3 regions of the Streptomyces sp. NPDC001137 genome follow, and region 2 is predicted to be linked to each of the others. Evidence: predicted binding sites of a transcription regulator. Region 2 holds the regulator's gene; each other region holds the start of a gene.
The links. The regulator HspR, encoded in region 2, represses chaperone genes until heat shock. The targets are predictions, from matches to a motif close to TTGAGNNNNNNNNNCTCAA.

Region 1 (9,781 bases), on a different contig from region 2:
CATCGGTGACGGCGTGGACGTCGAGCTTGTCCAGCACCTCCGCCGGGACGTCGTCCAGGTCGGCTTCGTTGCGCTTGGGGATGATCACGGTGGTGACCCCGGCCCGGTGCGCGGCGAGCAGCTTCTGCTTCACGCCGCCGATGGGCAGGACACGGCCGGTCAGCGAGACCTCACCGGTCATCGCCACGTCCGTGCGGACCAGGCGGCCGGAGAGGAGGGATGCCAGGGCCGTCGTCATGGTGACGCCGGCGCTCGGGCCGTCCTTCGGGACCGCGCCCGCCGGGAAGTGGATGTGCACTCCACGGTCCTTCAGGTCCGCGACCGGCAGCTCCAGTTCGGCGCCGTGGCTGCGCAGGAAGCTCAGCGCGATCTGCGCCGACTCCTTCATCACGTCACCCAGCTGACCGGTGAGGGTCAGCCCCGCCGCACCCGTCTCCGGGTCGGCCAGGGACGCCTCCACGTAGAGGACGTCGCCGCCCGCTCCCGTGACCGCGAGACCGGTCGCCACGCCCGGGACCGCCGTACGGCGCTCCGCGGGGTCCTGGGCGGACTCGGGCACGTGGTGCGGCCGCCCGATCAGGCCGCGCAGATCGCCGTCCATGATGGTGAACGGCAGCTCCCGGTCGCCCAGTTCGTGCTGCGCCGCGACCTTGCGGAGCAGCCGGGCGATCGAGCGCTCCAGGGTGCGGACGCCCGCCTCGCGGGTGTACTCGCCGGCCAGCTTGCGCAGCGCGCCCTCGTCGATGGTGACCTCGTCCGACCGCAGCCCCGCGCGCTCCAGCTGACGCGGCAGCAGGTGGTCGCGGGCGATGACGATCTTCTCGTCCTCGGTGTAGCCGTCGAGGCGGACCAGCTCCATACGGTCGAGCAGGGCCTCCGGGATGGCCTCCAGGACGTTCGCCGTGGCGAGGAAGACGACGTCGCTCAGGTCGAGTTCGACCTCCAGGTAGTGGTCGCGGAAGGTGTGGTTCTGCGCCGGGTCCAGGACCTCCAGGAGGGCGGCCGCGGGGTCGCCGCGGAAGTCCGAGCCCACCTTGTCGATCTCGTCGAGCAGGACGACCGGGTTCATCGAACCGGCCTCCTTGATGGCGCGGACGACACGGCCGGGCAGGGCACCGACGTATGTACGGCGGTGGCCGCGGATCTCCGCCTCGTCACGGACGCCGCCGAGGGCGACGCGGACGAACTTGCGGCCCATGGCGTGCGCGACGGACTCGCCGAGCGAGGTCTTGCCGACGCCGGGCGGGCCGACGAGGGCCAGTACGGCGCCGCCGCGGCGGCCGCCCACGACGCCGAGGCCCCGCTCGCTGCGGCGCTTGCGCACCGCCAGGTACTCGGTGATGCGCTCCTTCACGTCCTCCAGGCCCGCGTGCTCGGCGTCGAGGATCGCCTTGGCGCCCTGGATGTCGTACGCGTCCTCGGTCCGCTCGTTCCACGGGAGTTCGAGGACGGTGTCCAGCCAGGTGCGGATCCAGGAGCCCTCCGGGGACTGGTCGCTGGACCGCTCCAGCTTGTCGACCTCCTTGAGCGCCGCCTCGCGGACCTTCTCCGGCAGGTCGGCTGCCTCCACCCGGGCGCGGTAGTCGTCGGACTCCTCGCCGTCCTGCTCGCCGTTGAGCTCGCGCAGTTCCTTGCGTACGGCTTCCAGCTGGCGGCGGAGCAGGAACTCCCGCTGCTGCTTGTCGACGCCCTCCTGGACGTCCTTGGCGATGGTCTCGGCGACGTCCTGCTCGGCGAGGTGGTCGCGCAGGTGCTGGGTGGCCAGCTTGAGGCGGGCGACGGGGTCGGTGGTCTCCAGGAGCTCGATCTTCTGATCGGTGGTCAGGAAGGGCGAGTAACCGGAGTTGTCGGCGAGCGCGGAGACGTCGTCGATGGCCTGGACACGGTCGACGACCTGCCAGGCACCACGCTTGCGGAGCCAGGCGGTGGCAAGGGCCTTGTACTCCTTGACCAGTTCGGTGACGTGACCGGGCAGCGGCTCGGGCACGCTCTCGTCGATCCTCGTCCCCTCGACCCACAGCGCCGCACCCGGGCCGGTGGTGCCGGCGCCGATCTTCACACGGCCGCGGCCGCGGATGAGGGCGCCCGGGTCACCGTCGGCGAGCCGGCCGACCTGCTCGACGGTGCCGAGCACACCGGTGCCGGGGTATGTGCCGTCGATGCGTGGCACCAGCAGGACCTTGGGCTTTCCCGGTTCGGAGCGGGCGGCGGCCTGGGCGGCCTCCACCGCGGCGCGTACGTCGGCGTCGTTCAGGTCCAGCGGAACCACCATGCCGGGCAGCACGACCTCGTCGTCGAGCGGCAGCACGGGCAGGGTGAGCGGTGTGGACGTCGATGCCATGATCTACCCTCCGGCAGTCAAGTTGAGTTATGCCGACTCAATGCATGGCGCTCCGCCAATGTTCCCGGGACCCCGTTCGCTGTCAGCGATCACGGCGGTGCAGTGGGCGTTCGCTGGGGGTTTGCAGCCCCCAGACCCCCGCCTTTCGGCCCTGACGGGGCCTTGTCCTCAAACGCCGGACGGGCTGGGGGTGACCGCTCGGTACCAGCGGCGAATCATCGGCCAGGTCGCGATGCCTATGGCCAGTGAGATGAGGTGGCCCCAGTTGGTCATGGGGTCCGTGAACTCGATCAGGTCCTCGACCAGCATGCCGCCGAACAGGACCAGCACCGGCCAGCGCAGCCAGGGTGTGAGCAGCCCGGCCAGGGCTCCGACGCTGGCGGCGACGCCGAAGCTGATGCCGTAGTCGAAGCGGTGCAGTGAGCTGTCGGGGAGGTGGCCGACGAGGACGGCAAGGCCGATGGGGACCTCGGTCGCGAGGGTGGCCAGGACATGGCCGAGCAGGAAGACGACGGCGGTGCGCGCCCCGCCTATCCGCCGCTCCAGCGCCGTCAGGACGAGCAGGAAGCAGATCACGTACGGCGACGCGAGCCCGCCCGCGATCCACAGCGCGCTGGCGAGCAGCACCAGCACGGGCGTCTGCACGAGATGTGCGACGTCCGTGCTGGAGGCCTGGAGCAGGGTGTCGACGAGGGACGGGGCGGCGTACGTGGTGATCAGTGTGGTGAGCGCCAGGACCGCCGCGTAGGCGAAGGTGAACGGCGTGCCGGTGGGGGTCGGCAGGAGGCGCCAGGGGCGCAGGGTGCGGGCCGCGGGGAGGGGCACCTGCACGGTCGGTCCGGCGGCGGTGGCCGCGCCGCGCTGACGCGGCATACCGTCGAGGAGTTCGGACACGTCGGGAAGGGGCGCGACCGATGGTTCGTTCTCGGCCGTCGCGATGGGTTCCACGGTGCGGCGCTCCTTCCGTTGCGCCCCACCCTTCGCAACCACAGGGGTCCCTGTCTGTGACCGACGCCACGCGAGAGGCGATTCACAGCAACCTCTCATGCTTTTCCTGCGTCAGAGGGCAACCCCCGCTTCCCGTTCCGGGCTTGTTCACGGCCTCAGCAGGTGGACCTCCCTCGCGTGCGCGGCCTGTGTCGCCGGGTCCCAGTCGCCGGTGCAGTAGACGGACGCCTCGCTGATGGCGCCGTCGCGGACGTCGGCGCGCATCAGCTCCCTGCAGTACCAGGTGCCGCCGTGCCCGTCCTCCCACTGCTCCTCGAACTCGAGGACGAGTCCGGTCGGCGTGGCGTCGACGCGGTGGCGCGGCACGGTGCCGAGGAAGGGGTGACTGCGGCGGCGGGCGGCGACGACTTCCTCGCGGCCGGCGGCCTGCAGGCGCCACTGGGGAACGGTGAAGTCGAGGAAGACGTCGTCCGTGAACAGCCCGTCCGGGGCCGTGTTGGTCTCCAGGAACCGGACGAAGAGATCGGCGAGTTCCTTCACGCGGGTGCCGGTGCCGGTGGTCATGACTGCGCTCCCGCGAGGTTGCGGCCGACGACCTCCATCGTGCGGTTCAGTTCCGCGGTGGGGCTGAACTCGACGATCTCGGTGCCGGCGAAGATCAGGGGAAGATGGCCGGGGGCGCCGTAGTAGGCGTCGCCGGCGTGGAAGACCTCGTCGTGGTCGGCGTACCGGAACACGACCTTGCCGGAGACGACCTGGCCCCAGTGCGGGCACTGGCAGCGGTCCTCGGGCAGGCCCCGGAAGAGCGGGGCGGGGTCCATGTCCTGCTTCATCGACTCGTACGCGACGGTGTACGGGCCGAGCTGGGCGTAGCGCCCCTCGATGACGGGCTCGTCGACCTTGAGTTCGGCCTCGGCCTTGGCGGTGCGTGGCATGGTGTCCTGCCTTCCCTGAGTGTGCCGGTTCGGGTGCTTCACCCAGGGGGCGTGAGATCGGACGGCACGGTGTGGGGCGGGGCCTCACAGCCGCCACTCGGGCGTGTGTTCCGGCTGGTAGACGCAGAGGGTGCCGGTGTGCAGGGCGGTTTCGAGGTGCCGGCCGAGTTCGGGGTGGGCGGCGGCGATCCGCCGTACGGCGGCCCGGATGCGGGCGGTGACGGTGGTGCGGGCGCGCTCGGCGTCCGATCCGGTACGGCGGACCCGGCCCCCGATGCCGTACGCGGCCGCGAGCTGCCCGACCAGGGCGTCCCGCTCGACGGCGATCCGCTCCGAACGCCCGGCGTCGCCGGCCTCGTCGGCGTCCCGGGCCTCCTCCTCCAGCTCCCGCAGCCTGCGCCGGTATGCGGCCCGTGCGGTGGCGTCGACGACCTCGCCGGTGTCGCCCTGCGGATGCAGGCCCTCGACGTGCTCCCCCCTGCCGGCCGGTGCCGCCAGCTCGACCGCGGGCACGGGCGTGCCGGGGCGCGCGAGCAGGACGGCGATGTCGTTCAGCCCCTTGCTGTCGGGGAGACGTACGGCGTGACCGGCGTAGCGGAGGTGCCAGAGGGGGCCCTCGCGCCGGAAGAGGGCGGAGCCGGGCGTGTCGGACGGGGTGTCGGCCTGCGCCCCGCTGTCCCGCCGCCTGCCGTTCGTCTCACCCGCTATGCGTTCCGTCAGTGCGACCGCGCCCGCCGCCGTGGCCGCCCGCAGTGCCCTCTCGCGGTGCTCGCGGGCGCGGTCCGCATCGCCCATGGCCGCTGCCAGCAGCGCCAGATGGCGGTCGACCGGGCCGCGTACCGCCGCACCGATGCCTTCCACCGCGAACAGGCCGGCGTACGGGGCGAGGAGGTCGTAGAGGGCGGGCGCGCAGGGGTGGGAGCCCACTGCGGCGACCGTCTCCGCCGCCTGCGCCAGCATCGGCAGCCACTCGCTGTCCCGGGGCGCACCGCCGAGCCGGGGTGCGACGGCCGAAAGGCGGCGCGCGGCTTCGTCGAACCGTCCGAACTGCGCCGCCACGAGTGCGAGGCTGACGCGGGGCCAGAGCATCGGGGAGCGTTCCAGCATGGTCGCCTCCGCCCGCACCCGCTCCAGGCCGGCCGCGTCGCCGGTCTCTGCGTACAGGCACCAGCGCTGGGTGACGGCGAGCATGGCGGCGTTGGCGCTGCCGGCCCTGCGGCCCAGGTCCTCGACCTCGTCGAGCGCGGCGGCGCAGTCCTCGTACCGGCCCTCCATCAGGGCCCGCGTCCCGTGCCACAGGGGCACGTACCAGGCGTACAGGGGCCGCCGCAGCGGTCGTACGGCGGTCTCGTACGCCCCCGCCTCCGCGTCGGCCCCGGCGAAGTCGCCGGTCTCCATCAGCGCGACCAACCGCAGCCTCCGGCCGAGGAGTTCGAGCACGGGGTCGCGCAGGTCGCGGGCGGTGGTCACGATCCGCGTGGACCAGTCGAGCCGGTCGCGGCAGTGGTCGGGGCCGGGCCGGGCGTCGCACAGCGCGGCCAGGGCCGGGCCGAGGGCCGCCGGATCACCGGCCTCCCGTGCGGTGTGGACGGCCTCCTCGGCGAGGGCTATGCGGTGCTTCTCCGGTTCCACCAGCCCGGCGGCGAGCGAGAGCCGTGCGGTGACGGCGGCGCGCAGGGCCATGGGGGTCCCCCCGCTCGAGCGGAGCCGAGAGTGGGGGAGCGCGGGCTCGGCGGCGAGCGCGGCGCGGGCCTCGGTCAGCAGGTCGAGCTGCTCACGGTCCTCGAGGTCGACCTCGAACCCGACGGGCCCGGTCCCGAGCCCCAGCGCGGCCCTGGCCAGCAGATCGGCCCGCCCGGCCTCCCGCGCCAACCCGGCGGCCCTGAGCAGCGCGGCCCGCGCGGCCTCCCGCTCCCCGGCCCCGAGCAGCGCGGAGCCAAGCCCGAGAAGAGCCTCCACGAGTTCGACGCGATACCCCTGCCCGGAACCGCGCTCCTCGTCGGCACCACGCCCGGAGCCGTGCTCCTCGTCAGCACCACGCCCGGCCCCATGACCGCTCCCACCGCCATCCGCCCCGACCCCCTCGACACGAACGCCCGTAGGCCTCGCCGTCGCGCTGCCGCCACCTAGAGCCATGGCCCCCCTGCCACCACCACCGGTCCCGACAGCACCCCCGCCAGACCCGCGACCGCCCCCACGGCCATCCGCCCCGACCCCTTCGACACGAACGCCCGAAGGCCTCGCCGTCGCGCTGCCACCACCTAGAGCCACGGCCCCCGTGCCACCGCCACCGGCCCCGACAGCACCCCCGTCCCACAGCTCCACCGCCCGCTCGTACCACCGGGCCGCATCCTCGAACGCGAACAGGGCCTCCGCGCGGGTCGCTGCCTCGTGGGCGTATCTCGCGGCTTCCACCGCCTGTTCGGGGCCGGAGAGGAGCAGGTGGTGGGCCACTTCCGCCGGGCCGGTGTCGCGGCCGCGGCGGGCGTAGCCGGCGAGGACCTCGGCGGCCGTCCGGTGGAGGTCGGCGCGTTCGGCCGGGGCGAGGGTGTCGTGGACCGCGTCCCGGAGCAGGTCGTGCCGGAAGGCGCCCCGGTCGGCCCCGGCCTCGCCCAGCAGCCCGGCCCCGGCGGCCTCCCCCAGCAGCGTGCGCAGTTCGCCCAGCGGCACCTCCGCGGCCTCGGCGAGCACATCGAGCCGGAACCGGGTGCCGAGGACGGCCGCCACCTCCAGCACGCGCGCGGCGCGCGGGGTCAGGTCGTCCATCCGGTCCCGTACGGCGGCCCGGACGGCGACCGAGGGGACACCGGGGCCGCCCCCGTCCCCGGGCGGCGCGGCGCCCCAACTCCCGGCCCGCAGCAGCTCGGTGACGAAGAACGCGTCCCCGCCCGTCCGCCGTACCAGCGCACGCAGCGCATCCGCCTCCGGTGCGGCCCCCGTCACCGCCTCGACCAACACCGCCACGTCCCGCTCCTGCAACGGGCCGAGCCCCAACGCCCGCCCCCGCCGCAGCAGTTGAGCCCGGGCCCATCCGTCGTCCCCCCAGGCCGCGTCCTCGTCCCGAGCCGTCGCCAGCAGCAGGACCGGGCAGCTGCGGGCCGCGTCCGCGGTCTCCAGCAGCAGCCGCAGCGAGGAGGCGTCGGCGGCGTGCACGTCGTCCAGGATCAGGAGCAGCGGGCGGCGGCGCGCGGCGGTGGCCAGGAGTTCGGAGACATCGCCCGCCAGCCGCAGCCGTGCGGTCTCCGGGTCGGCACCGCGCAGGGCGCCGCCCGCCGCGGCCGAGACCAGCGCCCGCAGCGGCGGCGACGCGGCCACCAGCCGCCCACAGGCCACATCCTCCGCGACCAGCTCCCGCAGCAGCCGCGACCATGGCCGAAAGGCCCGCCCGGCGGTCTCCGGCGGACACCAGGTCCACAGGACGCGAAAGGCACCGGCGTGCGCCGTGACCTCCTCCGCGGTACGGGTCTTGCCCGCACCGGCGGGCCCGGTGAGGGTGACGAGCCCTCCCCGGCCGGACGCGGCGCGCTCCAAGGCCCCCCGAAGCTCACCGAGCACGTCCTCGCGTCCCACGAACGGGTAATTCGCGGCCATGCAGCCACCCCGCACTTCTCGCAGGCCTCGGCTTCACCGGCGCCCCGAAGACGCGCGGGGCCGTGACCTCAGCGGCTCCGCCGCGGGGCACCACCAGCCACAACTAACCCGCGGACGATCCACGCCCCGACGCGGAGCGCTCTGCTTCGAGCGTAGGCCCGCCCCGCAGCGGGCGCGAGGCGCGCGACACCCCGCGGCGCCCCCGGTAATTCCCCTGGCTGTGAACCCGAGTTCATGCAGGATGGGGCCATGACCGCCACCTACGACACCCCTGTGGTCCTGGACCGTCGCGAGGGCCCGTACGGCGAGGTCGTGCTCCGCCGGCACGGCGAGTTGCTGCAGATCATCGCCAACGGCTGCTTTCTGATGGACACCTCGGACGGCCGCTCGGAGCGGCTCCTCGTGGACGCCGCACTCGACGCCCTGGGCCCCCGCGGGGCGCCGGACGTGCTGATCGGAGGCCTCGGTGTCGGCTTCTCGCTCGCACACGCGGCGGCCGACCCCCGCTGGGGCGCGATCACGGTCGTGGAGCGCGAGCGCGCGATCATCGACTGGCACCTGAACGGCCCCCTCGCCGCCCTGTCGGCCCGGGCCGTCGCCGATCCGCGTACGCGGATCGTGGAGGCCGATCTGATCGAGTACGTCCATGAGACATCCGCCACTTATGACGCCCTGTGCCTGGACATCGACAACGGCCCCGACTGGACCGTCACCGAGGGCAACGACGATCTCTACTCACCCGTCGGACTGACAAGCTGCGCAAGGGTGTTGAAGCCGGGCGGAGTGCTGGTGGTGTGGTCCGCGCAGCCCTCTCCGGATTTCGAAGAAACCTTGCGGAATGCCGGGTTCCAACAGGTGCGTACCGAAGAGATCCCGGTTGCCCGTGGCGTTCCCGACGTTGTGCACATCGCCGTCCGACCTGGATAGCCGTGGGACGGTGACTCCCCGTACTCTGCTTCTCTGGCGCAGATCATTCAAGCGTCAATCGCAAGCATGCGCAGGCATGAGCCAGGTAACGGATCACCCCACGGATTCCGGAAAGCAACTCAGGGGCGGGCGATGGAGCAGACCCACACATCCCACAACGGCACGACGGCGACCCCGGGCGCGCAGCGCAGGGTCCTGGTGGTCGAGGACGACGCGACCATCGTCGACGCCATCGCGGCCCGCCTGCGCGCAGAGGGTTTCCTCGTGCAGACCGCGGGCGACGGCCCGGCGGCCGTCGACACCGCCGAGGCCTGGCAGCCCGACCTGCTGATCCTCGACATCATGCTGCCCGGCTTCGACGGCCTGGAGGTCTGCCGCCGTGTGCAGGCCCAGCGCCCGGTGCCGGTGCTGATGCTGACCGCGCGCGACGACGAGACCGACATGCTGGTCGGGCTCGGCGTCGGCGCCGACGACTACATGACCAAGCCCTTCTCCATGCGGGAGCTGGCCGCACGCGTGCATGTGCTGCTGCGCCGGGTGGAGCGGGCCGCGCTGGCCGCCACGACGCCCAGAAGCGGCATCCTGCGCCTGGGCGAGCTGGAGATCGACCACGCCCAGCGGCGGGTGCGTGTGCACTCCGAGGACGTGCATCTGACGCCCACCGAGTTCGACCTGCTGGTGTGCCTCGCGAACACGCCGCGCGCGGTGCTCTCCCGTGAGCAGCTGCTGGCCGAGGTGTGGGACTGGGCGGACGCCTCCGGCACCCGTACGGTCGACAGCCACATCAAGGCGCTGCGCCGGAAGATCGGCGCCGAGCGGATCCGCACGGTGCACGGCGTGGGCTACGCGCTGGAGACCCCGACGCCATGAGCGGCGATCCGGCCGGCCGGAGAAGCCCCGGGGAGCCCTGGGGCGGCGTGAGCCCGTTCTCGATCAAGACCAAGCTGGGCGCCCTCGTCGTCATCGCGGTCCTGATCACCACCGGGCTGATGATGATCGCGATGCGCACGGCGACCGAGCTGCGCTTCATCACGGTCTT
Region 2 (9,781 bases):
GCCCTCTACACGGTTCCGGACTTCCACAACCCGGCCGGCGGCCTGCTGCCGTACGAGAAGCGACGTCAGCTGGTCGAACTCGCCGAGCGGTACGGCTTCTTCGTCCTCTCCGACAACCCGTACCGGCCCTTCGCCCCCGACGGCCGCAGCGAGCCGGACTTCCCGCTCGACAGCGACCGCGTGGTCGTCGTGCAGACCTTCGCCAAGACGCTCGGCCCCGGTCTGCGGCTGGGCTGGCTGATCGCACCCGAGTGGCTGGCCCCGCACGTCATCAACCTGCGGCGCCGCTACGACTTCCAGAGCTCGACCCTCTCCCAGGCCATCGCCCGCACCCTGCTGGCCCGCGAGGGCTGGTTCGACCGGCTGCTCGCCCGCGGCAGGGACATCTACCGGGAGCGCGCCGAACTCACCGTCCGCAGCCTGCGCGAGGCAGGCGACCGGCTGGAGTTCGACGACCCCGCGGGCGGCTTCTTCGTCTGGGCGAAGGTGAACGGCGGCCGCCCGGCCGCCGAGCTGCTCGCCGAACGCGCCCGGGAGGCCGGGGTCGTCTACTCCGTCGGCACCTTCTACGACCCGCTCCAGCAGGGGCGTTACGCCGACCATGTGCGGATCGCCTACTCGGCCGCCCGGCACGAGCACCTGGTGGCGGGCCTGGACCGCCTGACGACCGTCCTCAAGTCCCTGTGACCGCGCCCGTATCGCTGCGCGTCGCGCTCGGCCAGCTCGCAAGCACCGCGGACCCCGGCGCGAACCTCCTGCTCGTGGAGCGGGAGGTCGCCCGGGCCGCGGCCGCGCGGGCCCGGCTGCTGGTGCTGCCGGAGGCGACGATGTGCCGCTTCGGAGTACCCCTGCGGCCGGTCGCCGAGCCGCTGGACGGTCCGTGGGCGACCCGGGTGCGGGAGCTCGCCGCCGGCGCCGGACTCACCGTCGTGGCCGGGATGTTCACCCCGGCCGCCGACGGCCGTGTCCACAACACGCTGCTCGTGGCCGGCCCCAACGGGCTCCTCGGGCACTACGACAAGATCCACCTCTACGACGCGTTCGGGCACCGCGAGTCCGACACGGTGGCCCCCGGCACCGAGCCGCTGACCGTGGACGTCGACGGCGTCCGGATGGGCGTGGCCACCTGCTACGACATCCGCTTCCCCGGCCTGTTCACCGAACTCGCCTCGCGCGGCGCCCTGCTGACGGTGGTGGCCGCCTCCTGGGGCGCGGGGCCGGGAAAGCCGGACCAGTGGACGCTGCTGGCCCGCGCCCGGGCGCTGGACTCCACCAGCTTCGTGGTCGCCTGCGGCCAGGCCGCTCCGGGCGGGAGCGAGGCCGGTGGCGCCGCGTCCGGTGCGGCGCCCACGGGCGTCGGCGGCAGCCTGGTCGTCTCACCGCTCGGCGAGATCCGCGCCCGGCTGGGCCCGGCACCGGACTTCACCTGTGTGGACCTCGACCTGCGGGAGGTGGACCGGGCGAGGCGGGCGGTGCCGGTACTGACCGGCGGACGGCCGCTGCCGGTGGCCTGAGAGCCGCTACTTGAGGCCGATGGCCGCGCACTCCGAGGCGAACTTCGACGTGCAGATCTGGGAGACCTTGTAGATGCCGTCCGCGACGACCGTCGACTTGATGTTCTTCCTCGTCAGCGCGGTCACGGTGACGAGCTGCGCGGGGATGCCCTTGTCCGTGGGGCTGTCGACGGTGTCCTGGGTGAGGGCGTCGAACTCGATCTCCTTGCCCTGCACCTTGGCCACCGCCATCTGCGCGGCCGCCGCGGCCTCCTGCGGGTACGACTTGTACACGCTCATGTACTGCTCGCCCGACACGATCCGCTGCACGGCCGCGAGTTCCGCGTCCTGCCCGGTGAGCGGCGGCATCTTGGTGACACCGGCGTCCTCCAGGGCCTTGACGATGCCGCCGGCCATGCCGTCGTTGGCGGAGTAGACGCCGGCGATGTTGCCCTTGCCGATCGCCTCGATGGCCGCCTTCATGTTGGCCTGGGCGTTCTTCGGGTCCCAGTCCGTGGTGTCGTACGACTTGGCGATCGTCACCTTGCCGTTGAGCTCGGACAGGGCGCCCGCCTTGAACTGCTTGGCGTTCGGGTCGGTGGGCGAGCCGTTCATCATGACGATCTTGTCGGAGGTGTCGACCCCGCTGCCCAGCGCCTCCAGCAGGGTGCGGCCCTGGACCTCGCCGACAAGCTCGTTGTCGAAGGAGATGTACGCGTCGATCGGGCCCTCGGCCAGCCGGTCGTAGGCGATGACCGGGATACCGGCGTCCTTCGCCTTCTTCACCTCACCGGCGATGGCGTGCGAGTCCACGGCGTCCAGCAGGATGATGTCGACCTTGTCGTCGATCATCTTCTGCATCTGGGCCGCCTGCTTGGCCGCGTTCTGGCCGGCGTTCTGGTAGTCGACCTTGCCCTGCTGCTTGGTGAGCGAGGCGACCTGCTTCTTGATGATGGGGTAGTCGAAGTCCTCGTACCGCGTGTTGGCCGTCTCCGGCAGCAGCAGCCCGACGGTGACGTCGTTGCCCTTCGTGGGGCTCGCCGAGCTGCTGTCCCCCGACACGTTCAGCACGCCGCAGGCGGAGAGCGACAGAGTCATCGTGGACGCTGCCACGACGATGGCGGTACGACGCGTGGAACGCATGCAGGAGCTCACTTCTGGTGTCTTGCGGACGCGGGCGCAAAAATGCGACCCAGGTGACTGAAAAGCCAACGCGGAGCGGCCCCCGGGCGTCAAGCGCAACTACTTAACGAGTGCGCAACGCAACACTCCGCCGACCATGTAAAGACATGGCGGAAACGCCTCCAAAGGTTCTTTACGGACCCTCCATGCAACGGCAGGCAATCGGCAGGCAAAGATCCGTACAACCAACGCGATTGCTCACGAGTCGTGATCACGGCAGCTTGCATCAGCCGTTCCCATCCCGACCAGAGGACCGAATGAACCCAGCCAGACCCACGACCGCCGCGGCCACGACCGCCGTCGTGCTCGCCACCGCGGCCGGTCTGCTCTCCGCGACGGCCGCTCCGGCCACCGCCGCGACCACCTGCGCCTCGCCCGTCTACACGCGCCAGTTCTTCGCGAACACGTCGTTCTCCGGCACCCCGAAGAAGACGGACTGCGACGCGGCGATCGACCAGAACTGGGGCACCGGCGCCCCGGCCTCCGGCCTGCCGAGGGACAACTTCGGCGTCCGCTGGACGGTGACGAGGGACTTCGGCTCGGGCGGCCCCTTCGCCCTGCCGGTCGCCACCCAGGACGGCGTCCGCGTCCACCTGGACGGTGTACGCAAGGTCGACCTCTGGAAGAACGTGTCCACGACGGTGAAGAAGACCGTCAACATCACGATCCCCTCCGGCCGCCACACCCTCCGCGTCGACTACGTCAACTGGACGGGCACGGCGAACGTCTCCTTCGCCTACAAGCCGCGCACCTCCGCCGACGTCGACAAGGTCAGCCCCCTTGCCCCGACGGGAACTTCGGTCGCCTACGACTCCACTGCCGGCAAGGCGAAGTTCAGCTGGCCGGGGAACAAGGAGATGGACCTCGCCGGCTACCGCGTCTACCGGCGGCTCAAGGGCACGTCGTTCGGCGCCACGCCGCTCGCGACGACGACCTCGACGTCGTACACCGACACGAGCCTGCCGGTGACCGGCGACACGTACTACTACGAGGTGCGTGCCTACGACAAGGCGGGCAACACCTCGGCGGGTTCGGCCGACCAGGGCGTGACGACCGCCGACCGGACGGCGCCCGCGCGGGTCACCGGCCTCACGGCCGAGGGCACCACGGCGGGCAACACGGTGGCGTGGGAACCCTCTTCGGCGGCGGACGTGCACCACTACGAGGTGTGGGGCGCGCCGGAGGGGCAGCAGGACCCGGACGGGCCCGAGACCGTGTTCGGGACCTCCTTCACGGACGTCACCGCCGGGACGGGCACGCCCTACACGTACACGGTGCATGCGGTCGACGGAGCCGGGAACGTCTCCCCGGTCTCCGCAACGGTGACGGCCACGCGCCCCGAACCCAGCGGCACGCCCGCCCCGACCGGGCTCACCAGCGTCCTCCAGGACGACAGGACCGAGATCCACTGGGTGCTCCCCGAGGACGCCCCCCAGTACCGGGTCTACCGCCGCACCGACGGCGGCTGGACGGCCATCGGCAACCTGCACGGCGGCTGGTGGGAGGACCGTCTCGCCCCGGCGGGCAAGGCGTCCTACTACGTCGTCGCCGTGGATGCCGGCACGGGGGCCGAGTCGGCGCCCTCCGCGGAGATCACCGTCGACCGGCTCGCCCGGGCCACCCCGTTCGGCCCGGCCGCACCGCAGCTGACGCTGGTCACGGCGGGCATCCCCGCCCGGCAGGCCGTCCAGATCAAGGCCGCACCCGGCGCGGGTGACGAGGGGCGGGTGCTGAAGGGCTACTCCTGGGAGATCAGCGGCGCCTGCGGCGACAGCGGCACCCTGCTGTCCGCGACCGGCTCCCTCTCCTGGACACCGCCCTACAACGGGCCGTGCACGGCCACCGTGTACGCCGTGGACCCCTACGGGCGGCAGAGCGCGCAGAGCTCGTCGCTGGAGTTCTTCGTCGGCCGCTGACCCGGTCACCCACACCGGCGGGCATACGGAAGGGGCCCGGAGGTTCAACCTCCGGGCCCCTTCCGCACACGTACCTCAGTCCTGCTGCCGCTTCGGCCGCCACACCACCAGCGCGCTGGTCTGCTGCACCTCCTGGTACGGGACCAGATCGCGGCGGTACGACGCGTGCACCGCCGCCTCGCGCTGCTGCATGGCCGCCGCCGCGCCCTCGACGGCGGCCTGGAGTTCGGCGACGCGCTGCTGGAGCGCGGCGACCTGGTTCTCCAGTTCGATGATCCGCTTGATGCCCGCCAGGTTGATGCCCTCGTCCTGCGACAACTGCTGGACGGTGCGCAGCAGTTCGATGTCACGGGCCGAGTAGCGCCGGCCGCGGCCCGGGGTGCGGTCGGGCGAGACCAGGCCGAGGCGGTCGTACTGGCGCAGGGTCTGCGGGTGCAGGCCGGAGAGCTGGGCCGCCACCGAGATGACGTAGACCGGGGTTTCCTCGGTCAGCTCGTACGGGTTGCGTCGACGGCCGTCCATCTTGGTCATGCTCCCTTCGCGGCCTTGAACAGCTCCGCCCGCGGGTCCTCGCCCGCGGTCGCCTCGCGATACGCCTCGAGTGCGTCACGAGCCTTCCCCGTCACATCCGCCGGGACACTCACCTCGACGGTGACCAGGAGGTCGCCGCGGGTGCCGTCCTTGCGGACCGCGCCCTTGCCGCGGGCGCGCATGGTGCGGCCGTTGGGCGTGCCGGGCGGCAGCTTCAGGGTGACGGGCGGGCCGCCCAGGGTGGGCACCCTGACCTCGCCGCCGAGCGCCGCCTCCGCGAACGTCACGGGGACGGTGACGGTGAGGTTGTCGCCCTTGCGGCCGAACACGGGGTGCGCGTCGACATGCACGGTGACATAGAGGTCGCCCGCAGGGCCGCCCCGCTCGCCCGGTGCGCCCTTGCCGCGCAGCCGGATGCGCTGGCCGTCCGACACCCCGGCCGGGATGCGGACCTGCATGGTGCGCGAGGACTTGGCACGCCCCGAGCCCTTGCAGACCTCGCAGGGGTTCTCCGCGATCAGGCCGCGGCCCTTGCAGTCCGGGCAGGGGTCGGTGAGCGAGAAGCCGCCGCCGGAACCCCGCGCGACCTGGCCGGTGCCGACGCACGTCGGGCACACCCGCGGGTTGCCGTTCGCGTCGCCGGTGCCCGAGCAGGCCTTGCAGGGTGACTGCGAGGACATGCGCAGCGGGACCGTCGCCCCCTCGATCGCCTCGGTGAAGCTGAGGCTGACCTCGGTGTCGATGTCCTGGCCGCGCCTGGGCTGCACCCGGGTCGTACCGGAGCTGCCCCGGTTGAACAGGCCCCCGAAGACGTCACCGATTCCGCCGCCGAAGCCTCCGGAACCCGCCTGGCCTCCGAAGAGGTCGCCCAGGTCGAAGTTGAAGGAGCCGCCTGCGCCGCCCGGCCCGGGGCGGAAGCCACCGTTGCCGAAGAGGGCGCGTGCCTCGTCGTACTCCTTGCGCTTCTTGGGGTCGCCGAGTATGTCGTTCGCCTCGGAGATCTCCTTGAAGCGCTCCTCGGCCTTGGCGTTGCCCTTGTTGGCGTCCGGGTGGTTCTCGCGGGCCAGCTTCCGGTAGGCCTTCTTGATCTCGGCCTCGGTGGCGTCCTTGGGGACGCCGAGGACCTTGTAGTAGTCCTTCTCGATGAAGTCCTTGGTGCTCATCCCCGACGCCCCTCCTCTCTCATCGATTCAGCGGTCGGTGCTGCGACCGGTTCGAGCTCAGCCCTCGTCCGGGCCACCGCTCTCCTTGTCGTCGGCCGCCTCGGTCGCGTCTTCGGCCTTGACGGTCTGGGCGCCGGGCTGCGGCTCGGCGACGGCCACCCGCGCGGGGCGGATGGTGCGCTCGCCGAAGCGATACCCGGGCTGCAGAATCGCCACGCAGGTCGTCTCCGTGACGTCCGGCGCGTACGAGTGCATCAGGGCCTCGTGGATCGTCGGGTCGAAGGGCTCGCCCTCCTTGCCGAACTGCTGCAGTCCCATCTTCGCCGCGACGGTCTCCAGCGACTCCGCGACGGACTTGAATCCGCCGACGAGTTCGCCGTGGTCCCGGGCGCGGCCGATGTCGTCGAGCACGGGCAGGAGCTCGGTCAGGAGGTTCGCGATGGCGATCTCCTTGACCGTGATCCGGTCCCGCTCCACCCGGCGGCGGTAGTTCTGGTACTCGGCCTGGAGCCGCTGGAGGTCCGCCGTGCGCTCGCCGAGCGCCGTGCGCACCTGGTCCAGCTGGGCCGTCAGACCGGCGATCTGTGCTGCGTCCCCGGCCGGGGCCGCCCCCTCCCCCGAGGAGGGGGAGGCGGCCTGCGGCTCGGCGTCGTCGGGGGTGGCGCCGGAGGGGACGTCGGGCTTCTCGTCGAAGCCCGGGGTCTCCTCCGTCACGCGGCACCGTCCTTGCGCTCGTCGTCCACGATCTCGGCGTCCACCACGTCGTCGTCGGCCTTCGGGGCCTCGGCGCCCGCGGCACCGCCGGCGGCGGCCTGCGAGGCCTGGGCGTCGGCGTACATGGCCTGGCCCAGCTTCTGCGAGACGGCCGCGACCTTCTCGGTGGCGGTGCGGATCTCGGCGGTGTCCTCGCCCTTGAGCGCGGTCTTCAGCTCCTCGACGGAGGCCTCGACCTCGGTCTTGATCTCGCCGGGGACCTTGTCCTCGTTGTCCTTGAGGAACTTCTCCGTCTGGTAGACGAGCTGCTCGCCCTGGTTGCGGGTCTCGGCGGCCTCGCGGCGGGCGTGGTCCTCCTCCGCGTACTTCTCGGCCTCCTGGCGCATCCGGTCGACCTCGTCCTTCGGCAGCGAGGAGCCGCCGGTGACGGTCATCTTCTGCTCCTTGCCCGTGCCCAGGTCCTTCGCGGTCACGTGCATGATGCCGTTGGCGTCGATGTCGAAGGCGACCTCGATCTGCGGGACACCGCGCGGGGCCGGCGGCAGACCGGTCAGCTCGAACATCCCGAGCTTCTTGTTGTACGCCGCGATCTCGCGCTCGCCCTGGTAGACCTGGATCTGCACGGAGGGCTGGTTGTCCTCGGCGGTGGTGAAGATCTCGGACCGCTTGGTCGGGATCGTCGTGTTCCGCTCGATGAGCTTGGTCATGATGCCGCCCTTGGTCTCGATGCCGAGGGACAGCGGGGTCACGTCGAGGAGCAGGACGTCCTTGACCTCACCCTTGAGGACACCGGCCTGCAGGGCGGCGCCGATGGCGACGACCTCGTCCGGGTTGACGCCCTTGTTGGCGTCCTTGCCGCCGGTCAGCTCGCGGACGAGCTCGGCGACGGCGGGCATACGGGTGGAACCGCCGACGAGGACGACGTGGTCGATCTCGTTGATGGAGATGCCGGCGTCCTTGATGACGTTGTGGAACGGCGTCTTGCAGCGCTCCAGCAGGTCGGCCGTCAGCTGCTGGAACTGGGCCCGGGTGAGCTTCTCGTCCAGGTGCAGCGGGCCCTCGGCGGACGCCGTGATGTAGGGCAGGTTGATCGAGGTCTCGGTGGACGAGGACAGCTCGATCTTGGCCTTCTCGGCAGCCTCACGCAGACGCTGCAGGGCCATCTTGTCCTTGCCGAGGTCCACGCCGTGACCGCCGGCGAACTGCTTGACCAGGTAGTCGACGATGCGCTGGTCCCAGTCGTCACCACCGAGGTGGTTGTCACCGTTGGTGGCCTTCACCTCGACGACGCCGTCACCGATCTCCAGGAGGGACACGTCGAAGGTGCCGCCACCGAGGTCGAAGACGAGGATCGTCTGGTCGTCCTTGTCGAGGCCGTACGCGAGCGCGGCCGCGGTCGGCTCGTTCACGATGCGCAGGACGTTCAGACCGGCGATCTCGCCGGCCTCCTTCGTCGCCTGGCGCTCGGAGTCGTTGAAGTAGGCCGGGACGGTGATGACCGCGTCGGTCACCTTCTCGCCCAGGTAGGCCTCGGCGTCCCGCTTCAGCTTCTGCAGGATGAACGCGGAGATCTGCTGCGGGTTGAAGGGCTTCCCGTCGAGCTCGATCTTCCAGTCCGTGCCCATGTGGCGCTTCACGGATCGGATGGTCCGGTCCACGTTCGTGACCGCCTGGCGCTTGGCGACCTCGCCGACGAGCACCTCACCGTTCTTCGCGAAGGCGACGACGGACGGCGTGGTCCTGGCACCCTCGGCGTTGGTGATGACGGTGGGCTCGCCGCCCTCCAGAACGCTGACGACGGAGTTAGTCGTGCCCAGGTCGATGCCGACCGCACGTGCCATGGTGAATTCCTCCAGCTGACTTGAGTGGAACGGACTCAAGTGTGCACGACACCCGGCGATGGGTCAACAGACCTGAGTCGGACCGACTCAACTCTTATCCGTTCCTTACACGCAATGGGCCGCTGACCTGCGTCGATTGCGTGGGCACGGACCGCCGGAGCCCGTACACAGGCACCCGAAGGAGCATGAGGACGACGACGAGCGCCACCGCCCCCACCCAGTAGACGGCGGACAGCGCGGTCCACCCGATATGCATGAGCACTCCGACGAACACGCCGGCGAAGGCTCCGATTCCGGGCAGCACGGTCGCCCCCTGCGGGGTCAGCCCCAGCCGCCGCAGCCGGTGGGCGACATGGTCGGGTCCGCCGCGCAGCAGCGGCCGCCCGGCCAGCCGCCGCGACAGGACCACCAGGAGTACGTCGGCGCTCGCCAGGGCGGTGAGCGAGAACAGCACTCCCGCACTCGGGGCGAGCCCGTAGCCCGCCCGGGTGAACACCGCCGACGCGGCGAGCAGGAACCCCGTGAACAGCGACCCGCAGGCGCCGAGCCCCACGCGCGCGGGCGGCCAGTTGTGCATGAGGAACCCGGTCAGCGCGGCGGCCAGCACGCTCAGCAGCACCGCGAGCCCGTCCATCAGCTCGGCCGCCGCACAGGCCCCCACCCCGAAGGCGGTGAGCACCCCGACGGTCCCCGCGAGCGCGTCCGCGTGGTCGAGCGCCTTGAACCCGACGGTGACGAAGACGATCCACGCGACGGCGAGCAGCCCCACCGGCACCCCGGTCTCCTCGTACGGCACGACACTGGCCGCGGCCACGGCCGTACCGGCCACGAGCACCCGCGCCTTGACCCGCCCGATGTCCGCGACGAGCCCGAGCAGGGCCACGGCACCGCCGGCGACGAGCAGCCGCCCCACCCCCGCACCCAGGGGCGCGACGCCGGTC
Region 3 (9,781 bases), on a different contig from region 2:
TCGAGGACCGCGACCTGCTCTACTACCTCGCCGAGTCCTTCCGCGGCCGCCTGATCAAGGAACTCCCGGTCAGCAAGGAGCACATGTCGGCGAACGGCCGGCAGACCGCGTACCGCGCCAAGTCGCTGCTGGTGCAGCTCGCCGAGATCTCCGTCGAGGTCGCCCAGACCGTCATCGCCTCCGACACCGACGGCAACCCCGTCCTGCCCTCGTGGTTCCTCATCGAGGCCGCCCGGGACATGCCCCGGCTGGTGGAGGCGCGGCGGTGAGCCGTACCAAGGGCAAGGGGGAGAAGAAGCGGGACCTCGCGGCCGAGGCGTTCGCCGAGGGGATGGCGCTGGTGAAGGCCAACCCGGCCCTCGCGGCCGTGGAGTTCGACGTCTGCCGCGACGAGGAGTGCAAGATCGCGCCCGGCGACGGGCTCGTGGTCGTCGACTCCGCCGCCGACCTGCACGTCCACCCGCACCGGCTCGCCGAACCCACCGCCTGGGCCTGGGCCCTCGCCCACGCCGTCCTGCACCTCGGCTTCGGACACGTCCCGGCGGCGAAGGGCGAGCGCACCCAGCCGGACCGCTACGACCTCGCCGCACGCTGCGTCGTCGTCAACCGCTTCCTGCTGAACTTCACCATCGGCGAGACCCCCGAGGCGCTGCCCGCCTCCTACCCCGACGGCGACGAGGAGCAACTCGCCGCGCGCTGGCGGCGGGACGGGCTCCCACCCGCGTACGAGCGCTGCGGCACGGCCGGCGGCGAGCCCGACCAGCTGCTCCTGACCTGGCACGGGTACTACGGCCGGCCCCCCGACCACCAGCTGGCGTTCGCCACCGCCCTGACCCGGACCGTGTCCGCGGCGATGGACATGGCGGGCGGCCGCCGCGACTCCCTCAGCGGACAAGTCGCCCCGCAGCGCCCCTGGGAGCGGGCCCTGAGCTGGTTCATCTCCTCCTACCCGCTGCTCGGCGGCATCGCGGCAGGCATCACCCTCGTCGCCGACGCCGAACTCGCCCGCGCGCACGGCATCTCCGTGGCCGCGGTGAACGCCGAGGCCGGCGAGATCTACATCAACCCGCTGCGCCGCTTCGACGACGAGGAATGGCGGTTCATCCTCGCCCACGAGATGCTGCACGCCGCCCTGCGCCACGGCGACCGCTGCGGCACCCGCGACCACTACCTCTTCAACATCGCCTGCGACTATGTGATCAACGGCTGGCTGCAGGAGATGCAGGTCGGCACCATGCCGGAGGGCCTCCTGCACGACCCGGCCCTCACCGGCCTGTCCTGCGAGGAGGTCTACGACCGTCTCGCCGGCGACCTGCGCCGCATGCGCCGCCTGTCCACCCTGCGCGGCAAGGGCAGTGGCGACATGCTCGGCGGCCCGCTGGGCCCGCCCGGCGCGTACGTCGACCTCGACGAGTTCTACCGCCGGGGCCTGAGCCAGGGCCTGGACCTGCACCAGCAGCAGGGGCGTGGCTTCCTCCCCGGCGGCCTGGTCGAGGAGATCCGCACCCTCAGCCACCCGCCCCTGCCCTGGGACGCCCGACTGGCCCGCTGGTTCGACGAGTTCGTGCCGAGTCCACAGCCCGTGCGGACATACGCGCGCCCTTCGCGCCGACAGTCCTCCACGCCCGACATCCCGCGCGCCGGCCGCTACTTCCCGCCCGAGGAGATCGCCCGCTGCACCTTCGGCGTCGTCCTCGACACCTCCGGCTCCATGGACCGCACCCTGCTCGGCAAGGCCCTCGGCGCCATCGCCTCCTACGCCGAGGCCCGCGACGTCCCGGCCGCCCGCGTGATCTTCTGCGACACGGCCCCGCACGACGCGGGCTTCGTGCCGGTCACGGAGATCGCCGGCCGGGTACGGGTCCACGGCCGAGGCGGTACGGTCCTGCAGCCCGGGATCGACCTCCTGCACCGCGGGGACGACTTCCCGCCGGGCGCGCCCGTCCTCGTCATCACGGACGGCTGGTGCGACGTCCTGCGGGTGCGGCGCGAGCACGCGTATCTGATCCCGCAGGGGGCGCGGCTGCCGTTCACCGCGCGTGGGCCGGTGTTCCGGGTGCAGTGAGCCGGAATGTGATCGGATGGTGTCGTACAGGAACAGCCAGAATTCGAAGGGATTCATCGTGGCAACCACGCGCTCCGCACACACCGTCTGGGAAGGCAACCTGCTCGAGGGCAACGGTGTCGTCTCCTTCGACTCCTCCGGTGCCATCGCCGAGCAGCCGGTCACCTGGGCCTCGCGCTCCCAGGACGCGAACGGCAAGACCAGCCCGGAGGAGCTGATCGCCGCCGCGCACTCCAGCTGCTTCTCCATGGCGCTGTCGCACGCCCTGGCCGGCGCCGGCACCCCGCCCACCAAGCTGATCACCTCGGCCGACGTGAATTTCCAGCCGGGTGAGGGCATCACGGGCATCCACCTGACCGTCGAGGGCACGGTCCCCGGCATCGACAACGACGCCTTCGTCGCCGCAGCCGAGGACGCCAAGAAGAACTGCCCGGTCAGCCAGGCCCTCACCGGCACGACGATCACCCTGTCGGCCAAGCTGGCCTGACATCCACCCGCGTCCTGGACGTCCTTCGGTGCCGCGCCCCCGACACAGGGGGCGCGGCACCGTCGTTTCCGGGTACCCGCAGTACGCGGCATTGACAACAGCGCACTCAAGTTTTGTGCTGGTGTGTGAGGAGTGCCCTGGCGGAAGGGGACGGAGATGGCACGTGCGGTCGGGATCGATCTGGGGACCACGAACTCGGTGGTGGCCGTGCTGGAGGGCGGCGAACCCACCGTCGTCGCGAATGCGGAGGGGGCCAGGACCACACCGTCGGTCGTGGCCTTCGCCAAGAACGGCGAGGTGCTCGTCGGGGAGGTCGCGAAACGGCAGGCCGTGACCAACGTGGAGCGGACCGCCCGCTCCGTGAAGCGGCACATGGGCGACGCGAGCTGGCGCTTCCCCGAGCAGGGCTCCGTGGACGGCACCCGCTACCGGGCGCAGGAGCTGTCCGCGCGAGTGCTCCAGAAGCTGAAGCGGGACGCGGAGTCCTACCTCGGAGAGGACGTCACGGACGCGGTGATCACCGTACCGGCGTACTTCGACGACTCCCAGCGGCAGGCCACCAAGGAGGCCGGGGAGATCGCGGGCCTGAAGGTCCTGCGGATCATCAACGAGCCGACGGCCGCCGCCCTCGCCTACGGCCTCGACCGCGGCGAGGAGCAGACCGTGCTGGTCTTCGACCTCGGCGGCGGCACCTTCGACGTCTCGCTCCTGGAGATCGGCGACGGCGTCATCGAGGTCAAGGCGACCAACGGCGACACCCACCTGGGCGGCGACGACTGGGACCAGCGGATCGTCGACCATCTCGTCAAGAAGTTCAAGGGGCAGTACGGCATCGACCTCGCGGGCGACAAGATGGCCGTGCAGCGGCTGCGCGAGGGCGCCGAGAAGGCCAAGATCGAGCTGTCCAGCTCGTCCGAGACGACGATCAACCTCCCCTACATCACCGCCTCCGCCGAGGGACCGCTGCACCTCGACGAGAAGATGACCCGCGCCCAGTTCCAGGAGCTCACCGCCGACCTCCTCGACCGCTGCAAGACCCCCTTCCACCAGGCGGTCAAGGACGCCGGGATCAAGCTGTCCGCGGTCGACCACGTCATCCTCGTCGGCGGCTCGACCCGGATGCCCGCGGTCACCGACCTGGTCAAGGAACTCACCGGCAAGGACCCGCACAAGGGCGTCAACCCCGACGAGGTCGTGGCCGTCGGCGCGGCCCTCCAGGCGGGCGTCATCCGCGGCGACGTCAAGGACGTGCTGCTCCTCGACGTCACCCCGCTGTCCCTCGGCATCGAGACCAAGGGCGGCATCATGACGAAGCTGATCGAACGCAACACGACCATCCCGACCCGGCGTTCGGAGATCTTCACCACGGCCACCGACAACCAGCCCTCGGTCGGCATCCAGGTCTACCAGGGCGAGCGCGAGATCGCCGCGTACAACAAGAAGCTCGGCGTCTTCGACCTCACGGGTCTGCCCCCGGCCCCCCGCGGGGTCCCGCAGATCGAGGTCGCCTTCGACATCGACGCCAACGGCATCATGCATGTCTCGGCCAAGGACCTCGCCACCGGCCGCGAACAGAAGATGACGGTGACCGGCGGCTCGGCGCTCCCCAAGGACGACATCGACCGCATGATGCGGGAGGCCGAACAGTACGCCGAGGAGGACCGCAAGCGCCGCGAGGCCGCCGAGACGCGCAACCAGGCCGAACAACTCGTCTACCAGACCGAGAAGTTCATGCGGGAGAACGAGGAGCGGATCCCCGCCGACACCAAGTCCGAGGTCGAGACGGCCGCCACGGAACTCAAGGGCCTGCTGGAACGCGACGCGGACACCAACGAGTTGCGGACGGGGGTCGAGAAACTCGCCACCGTCAGCCAGAAGATGGGCCAGGCCATGTACGCCCAGGCCGACCAAGGTGCCTCCGCCGGCGGCACCGAGCAGGACACCTCACCGCAGGACGAGGAGGGCGTGGTCGACGCCGAGATCGTCGACGAGGACCGTGACACCAAGGGCGGCGCGGCCTGACCGTCACACGCCCGTCCGCTCCCGGTCCCGCCGCTCCGGCCGCGGCCCCGGCTGCCCGGGGTCGCGGCCACGGTTCACCCCCGAGGGGCGGAACAGGTACTGCACCGTCACGCTGAACATGTGGACCAGGCGGGTGTACGGCACCAGGGCGATCAGCGCCATGCCGATCGTCGCGTGGACCCGGTACAGCACCGGCACCCCCTCCATCAGGTCCGTCCTCGGCTGGAGCGTGAACAGGCTGCGGGCCCAAGGGGCGATCGACGCACCGTAGTTGTAGCCGTCGCCGGAGACATGGCTGAGCTTCGCGGCCATGCCCATCCAGATGGCGGCGATCAGGACGACGTACATGAGCTTGTCGTTCACCGTCGTCGCCCGGAACACCGGCGCGTGCGTGCGGCGGCGGTGGATGAGCAGCATGATCCCGGCGACGGCGAGCGCACCGGCCACTGTGCCGCCGTAGAGCGAGAACAGGTGGTACGTGTGCTCGCCGGCACCGAACGGGCCGGTCCACGACCGTGGGACGAACAGGCCCACCAGGTGGCCCGCCAGCACGAAGAGGATGCCGTAGTGGAAGGCCGGGGAAGCGATGTTCAGCAGCTTCGACTCGGACACCTGCGACGGACGCGTGGTCCAGCCGTATCTGTCGTAGCGGTAGCGCCAGATCAGGCCCGCGACGAGCAGGGCGAAGGCGACGTACGGCAGAACGCCCCACAGGAGCGTGGTCATGAGCGAACCTCCGTATGGGGGACCGGCAGGGTGGCGCACACGGCGTCCAGGACGGATGCGTACGGGGTGCCGAAGTCGGCGAGCCGGGCCCGGAGCTGCCACAGGGCCTCGCGGTGTTCCGTGAGGAGGGCCGTGTTCCCGGTGCGGGCCGCGAACTCCAGGACGGCGGGCAGGAAGTCGGGCAGTTCCTCGCCGGTGAACTCCAGACCGGCGGCGAGGTAGACGTCCTTGAAGCGGACCAGCGACATGCCGCGCCGCCGGGTGCCCTCGTCCCGCCAACGGCTCAGATAGAGGCTGTGCCGGTTCTTGAAGTCGAAGACCTGGAGGTAGTGGGCGGCCAGCTCGCCGGGCGGGGTGACGGCCGCGTGGTCGGTGAACTCCCGCAGCTGCGGGGCTGCCTCGCGCAGCAGGGGCAGCCGGGCGCGGAAGTCGTCGTCGGGATAGGTCAGGCAGAGCGCTGCCGCCTGGTACAGCACGGCGTCGGAGGGCATCAGGTCTCCTTCGCGGTGCAGGAGCCCATGGCGCTCGCTCCGGGCCGGAAGAAGCGTCCTGCGCCCAGCAGCACCGCTCCCGGCCCGGCGGGCGGTATTCGCGTGTCGGCCACCTGCGTCGCTCCCTTGCTCGCCCCGTGCTTCGACGCTAGGGCCGGGCGGGGGAACGCACCTGTTCATGGCGCCCGTACGGGTGCTCGGCCATGAGGTCAGGGCTTGCGGGCGACCCCCGCGTACACCGGGACGACGCCCTCCGTCTGCGCCGCCACGTCCTCGGCCTCCGGCCGCCACCCGGTCACCGGGATCACGCCGGGGCCGAGCAGCTCCAGGCCCTCGAAGAAGCGCTGGAAGTCCGTGATCGAGCGGGGGAAGAACGGGGTGCCGCTCGCGCGGAAGGCGCCCGCCGCCTTCGCGATGGCCTCCGGATTGAGGTCGGGGGTGACCTGCGAAAGGATCAGATGGCTGCCCGGGGCGAGCGCCGCGACGTACTTCGCCAGGAGGTCGTGAACGCCGTCGTCCAGATAGTGGGTCAGCGCCACCAGCGACAGCGCGACCGGCCGTGAGAAGTCCAGGGTCTCGGCGGCCTGCCGCAGCAAGCTGTCGATGTCCCGCACGTCCGCGTGCACATACTCCGTTCGGCCCTCCTCACAGCCGCGCAGCAGCGCCTGCGCGTGCCGCAGCACGATCGGGTCGTTGTCCGCGTACACCACCCGGGACTCCGGCGCCACGGCCTGCGCCACCTGGTGCAGATTGGGCTCGGTGGGGATGCCCGTGCCGATGTCCAGGAACTGGCGGATCCCGGCCTCGGCGACCGCGCGGACGGCCCGGTGCATGAACCTCCGGTTGGCCCGCGCCCCGCGCACCGCGCTGTTGTCCACGGCGAGGATCTTCCGGGCGAGTTCCTCGTCCACCGGGTAGTTGTCCTTGCCGCCCAGCCACCAGTCGTACACACGGGCAGGGTGCGGCCGGCTGGTGTCGATCTGCGGTGCGTCGTCGGATCCGGTCATGCGGGGTCTTCTCCTCCGGTCGGACAGGTGCGGTGGGTGGCTCAGAAGGCCTCGCGGTGCTCCCGCAGGATCTTCTTCGTGCGCTCGGCCGACGCGGCCCGCGCCGTCATGTGGTCGAGGACCTCCAGATGAGCGGAGACCTCCTTGCGCGAGTCGAGGTACAGGGCGCCGGTCAGGTACTCGGTGAAGACCATGTCGGGCAGCTCGGGCTCGCCGAAGCGGAACAGGGTGAAGGGTGCGTAGGTGCCCGGGTGCGGGCCGTCCTTGAACTCGGCGATCTGCAACGTGACCCGGTCCCGCTCGGCGAACTCCAGCAGCTTGTCCATCTGCCGGCGCATCACCTCGCCGCGGGTGCTCACCGGGCGCCGCAAAACCGTTTCGTCCATGATCACCCACAGGTGGGGCGGGTCCGCACGGTCCAGCAGCCGCTGCCGGGCCATCCGCAGCGACACATGCCGCTCGATGGTCTCCGGACCGGTCTGCCCGACCGTGCCCGCCTCCATCACCGCACGTGCGTAGTCCTCGGTCTGCAGCAGGCCGGGCACGAAGTGCGGCTCGTAGGAGCGGATGATGCCGGCTGCGCCCTCGAGGCTCACATACAGGCTGAACCAGTCCGGCAGCACGTCGTGGAAGCGCTGCCACCAGCCCGGCCGGTTGGCCTCCTCGGCCAGGGCGACGAACGCGGCCGCCTCGTCGTCCGGGACGCCGTACGTCTCCAGCAGCACCTGGACGTACGGGATCTTCAGCGCGACCTCGGCCATCTCCATCCGCCGTACGGTCGCGGGGGCCACCCGCAGGACGCGTGCGGCCTCCTCACGCCCCAGCCGGGCCGCCTCCCGCAGTTCCTGAAGGCGCCTGCCGAGCACCACCTGGCCCACGGTGGGCGCGGGACGCCGCTCACTCACGCCACGCCTCCCCTACGCGCCGAAGTAACCGCGCAGCAGTGTGTCATGTTCCGCCGCCAGTCTCACGGGTTCCGCGGTGAGGCGCTCGCCACCTGGGCCGTCCGGTGGTCGGACGGGGTTGCGGGGGCGCGTCCGTCAGGGCATCAGCGACTGGAGGTACTTGACCGTCGCCGGGTCGGCCGGAAGGAGCGTCTCGATGGCCAGCTCCGCGACCGTCACGTCCATCGGGGTGTTGAAGGTGGAGATGGACGAGACGAAGGACAGCGTCCGGCCCTCGTGCTCGATCTGCATCGGAAGCGCGAAGTAGGGGACGGGCTCCTCCGGTTCGTGGTCGTGGCCGTGCTCCTGCTGCGGCACCGGGTAGGCCGCCACCTCCTCGTACAGCGCCCGCAGGGGTGCGGAGCGGTGCAGGGCGATCTCCCTTTCCATCTGCGCGAGCAGATGTCCGCGCCACTCGGGGAGGTTGCGGATGCGCGGCGCGAGGCCCTCGGGGTGCAGCGTCAACCGCATGGCGTTCAGCGGGGGTTCGAGCAGCGAAGGCGCGACGCCGTCCAGGAACATCGTCATGCCCCGGTTGGCCGCGACCACGTCGTACACCGAGTCGACCACGAACGCCGGGTAGGGCTCGTAGCACTGGATGAGGCGTTCCATGCCCTGGCGCAGGGCGTCCAGCCCGGGCGAGTCGAGCGGGGTCTCCGGGTAGTGCGGGGCGTAACCTGCCGCCAGCAGCAGGGAGTTGCGCTCCCGCACCGGGACGTCGAGGTGCTCGGCGAGCCGCAGCACCATCTCCTCGCTCGGCCGTGAACGGCCCGTCTCGATGAAGCTGATGTGCCGCGCCGAGGAGTCGGCCCGCAGCGCCAGCTCCAGCTGGCTCACCCGGCGGCGCTCCCTCCAGGACCGCAGGAGGGGGCCGACGCCCTTGTCGGTGGGGGCGGTGGCTGAGGTGCTGGTTCCCGTCGCGACAATGGTCATACGCACGACCGTAGTCGAGGAGCGCACCTTATGACGTGGCCGCCGTTGAAGCCGACCCTGGAGACCGCCGCGGTGTACCGCGCCAGAGTGCGGGGCTGTCTGCTGGGCGGTGCGATCGGTGACGCCCTCGGCTATCCCATCGAGTTCAACTCCCTGGACCGTATCCGCGCCCTCCACGGCGAACGCGGGGTGACCGGGTTCGTGCCCGGTGCGTACGGCGCGCTGGGCCTGCTCAGCGACGACACGCAGATGACCCTGTTCACGGCCGAGGCCCTGATCCAGGCGCACGCCAGGGAGCGGGAGCGGGGCATCGGCGGCGCCTGGGCACACATGCTGCGTCAGGCGTACGAGCGCTGGCTGGAGACCCAGTCGAAGCCGGGCCCCGAGCAGGGCGCCGCCCCCACGGGCGGCCTGATCGACGAGCCCTGGCTGTACTCCCGCCGCGCGCCGGGCAACGCCTGCCTCTCCGGGATCGCGCAGGCGTACACCCCCGACCCGTGGCTCGCGCTCGACGGCAAGCCGGGCCAGGTCAACCCCGACTCCAAGGGCTGCGGCACCGTCATGCGCTCGGCCCCCTTCGGCCTGATCAACTCCGCCGACGGGGCCTTCGCCATGGCCGCCCGAGGCGCCCAGATCACCCACGGCCACCCCACCGGCTACTACGCGGCGGGCGCGCTGGCCGCGATCGTGGCATACGTCGTGGAGGGGGACTCCCTGGAGGGCGCGGTGCTGCGCACGCTGCGGCTGCTGGCCCGCCACCCCGGTCACGAGGAGACGACGGCCGCGCTGGAGGGGGCCCTCGACCTCGCCGCCCAGGGGCGGCCGACCGCGGAGAAGCTCCAGTCCCTCGGCGCGGGCTGGGTCGCCGAGCAGGCCCTCGCGATGGGCGTCTACTGCGCGCTCGTCGAGCCGGACGTCAAAGAGGCCCTGCTGCTGTCCGTCAACCACTCGGGCGACAGCGACTCCACCGGCTCCATCTGCGGCAACCTCCTCGGGGCCGTGCACGGAGACGTCGGGCTGCCGCACGAGTGGGTCGAGCGGGTCGAGGGCAGGCGCACGATCGCCGCGATCGCGGACGACCTGGCGGCGGAGCGACTGCACGAGCG

Region 1: lon (endopeptidase La) is a predicted target of HspR. The motif match lies at 2,364-2,382, and genes of this name have one in related genera.
Region 3: dnaK (molecular chaperone DnaK) is a predicted target of HspR. The motif match lies at 2,644-2,662, and genes of this name have one in related genera.

Annotation. Positions count from the first base shown of each region.
Region 1 is NZ_JBEPBA010000013.1:135,494-145,274, forward strand. Features, by position in the region: gene lon (endopeptidase La) at 1-2,341, opposite strand, end outside; gene ABT254_RS25680 (rhomboid-like protein) at 2,510-3,289, opposite strand; gene ABT254_RS25685 (hypothetical protein) at 3,437-3,853, opposite strand; gene ABT254_RS25690 (cupin domain-containing protein) at 3,850-4,224, opposite strand; gene ABT254_RS25695 (ATP-binding protein) at 4,309-7,815, opposite strand; gene ABT254_RS25700 (spermidine synthase family protein) at 8,065-8,742, shown strand; gene ABT254_RS25705 (response regulator transcription factor) at 8,875-9,612, shown strand; gene ABT254_RS25710 (HAMP domain-containing sensor histidine kinase) at 9,609-9,781, shown strand, end outside.
Region 2 is NZ_JBEPBA010000010.1:275,548-285,328, forward strand. Features, by position in the region: gene ABT254_RS22180 (aminotransferase-like domain-containing protein) at 1-687, shown strand, start outside; gene ABT254_RS22185 (carbon-nitrogen hydrolase family protein) at 702-1,514, shown strand; gene ABT254_RS22190 (sugar ABC transporter substrate-binding protein) at 1,521-2,636, opposite strand; gene ABT254_RS22195 (PA14 domain-containing protein) at 2,933-4,591, shown strand; gene ABT254_RS22200 (heat shock protein transcriptional repressor HspR) at 4,667-5,113, opposite strand; gene dnaJ (molecular chaperone DnaJ) at 5,119-6,285, opposite strand; gene grpE (nucleotide exchange factor GrpE) at 6,343-6,999, opposite strand; gene dnaK (molecular chaperone DnaK) at 6,996-8,840, opposite strand; gene ABT254_RS22220 (MraY family glycosyltransferase) at 8,935-9,781, opposite strand, start outside.
Region 3 is NZ_JBEPBA010000021.1:158,656-168,436, forward strand. Features, by position in the region: gene ABT254_RS33745 (ATP-binding protein) at 1-269, shown strand, start outside; gene ABT254_RS33750 (vWA domain-containing protein) at 332-2,065, shown strand; gene ABT254_RS33755 (OsmC family protein) at 2,124-2,552, shown strand; gene dnaK (molecular chaperone DnaK) at 2,709-4,574, shown strand; gene narI (respiratory nitrate reductase subunit gamma) at 4,578-5,300, opposite strand; gene narJ (nitrate reductase molybdenum cofactor assembly chaperone) at 5,297-5,791, opposite strand; gene ABT254_RS33775 (SAM-dependent methyltransferase) at 6,001-6,798, opposite strand; gene ABT254_RS33780 (Sco1979 family transcriptional regulator) at 6,840-7,703, opposite strand; gene ABT254_RS33785 (helix-turn-helix domain-containing protein) at 7,839-8,675, opposite strand; gene ABT254_RS33790 (ADP-ribosylglycohydrolase family protein) at 8,706-9,781, shown strand, end outside.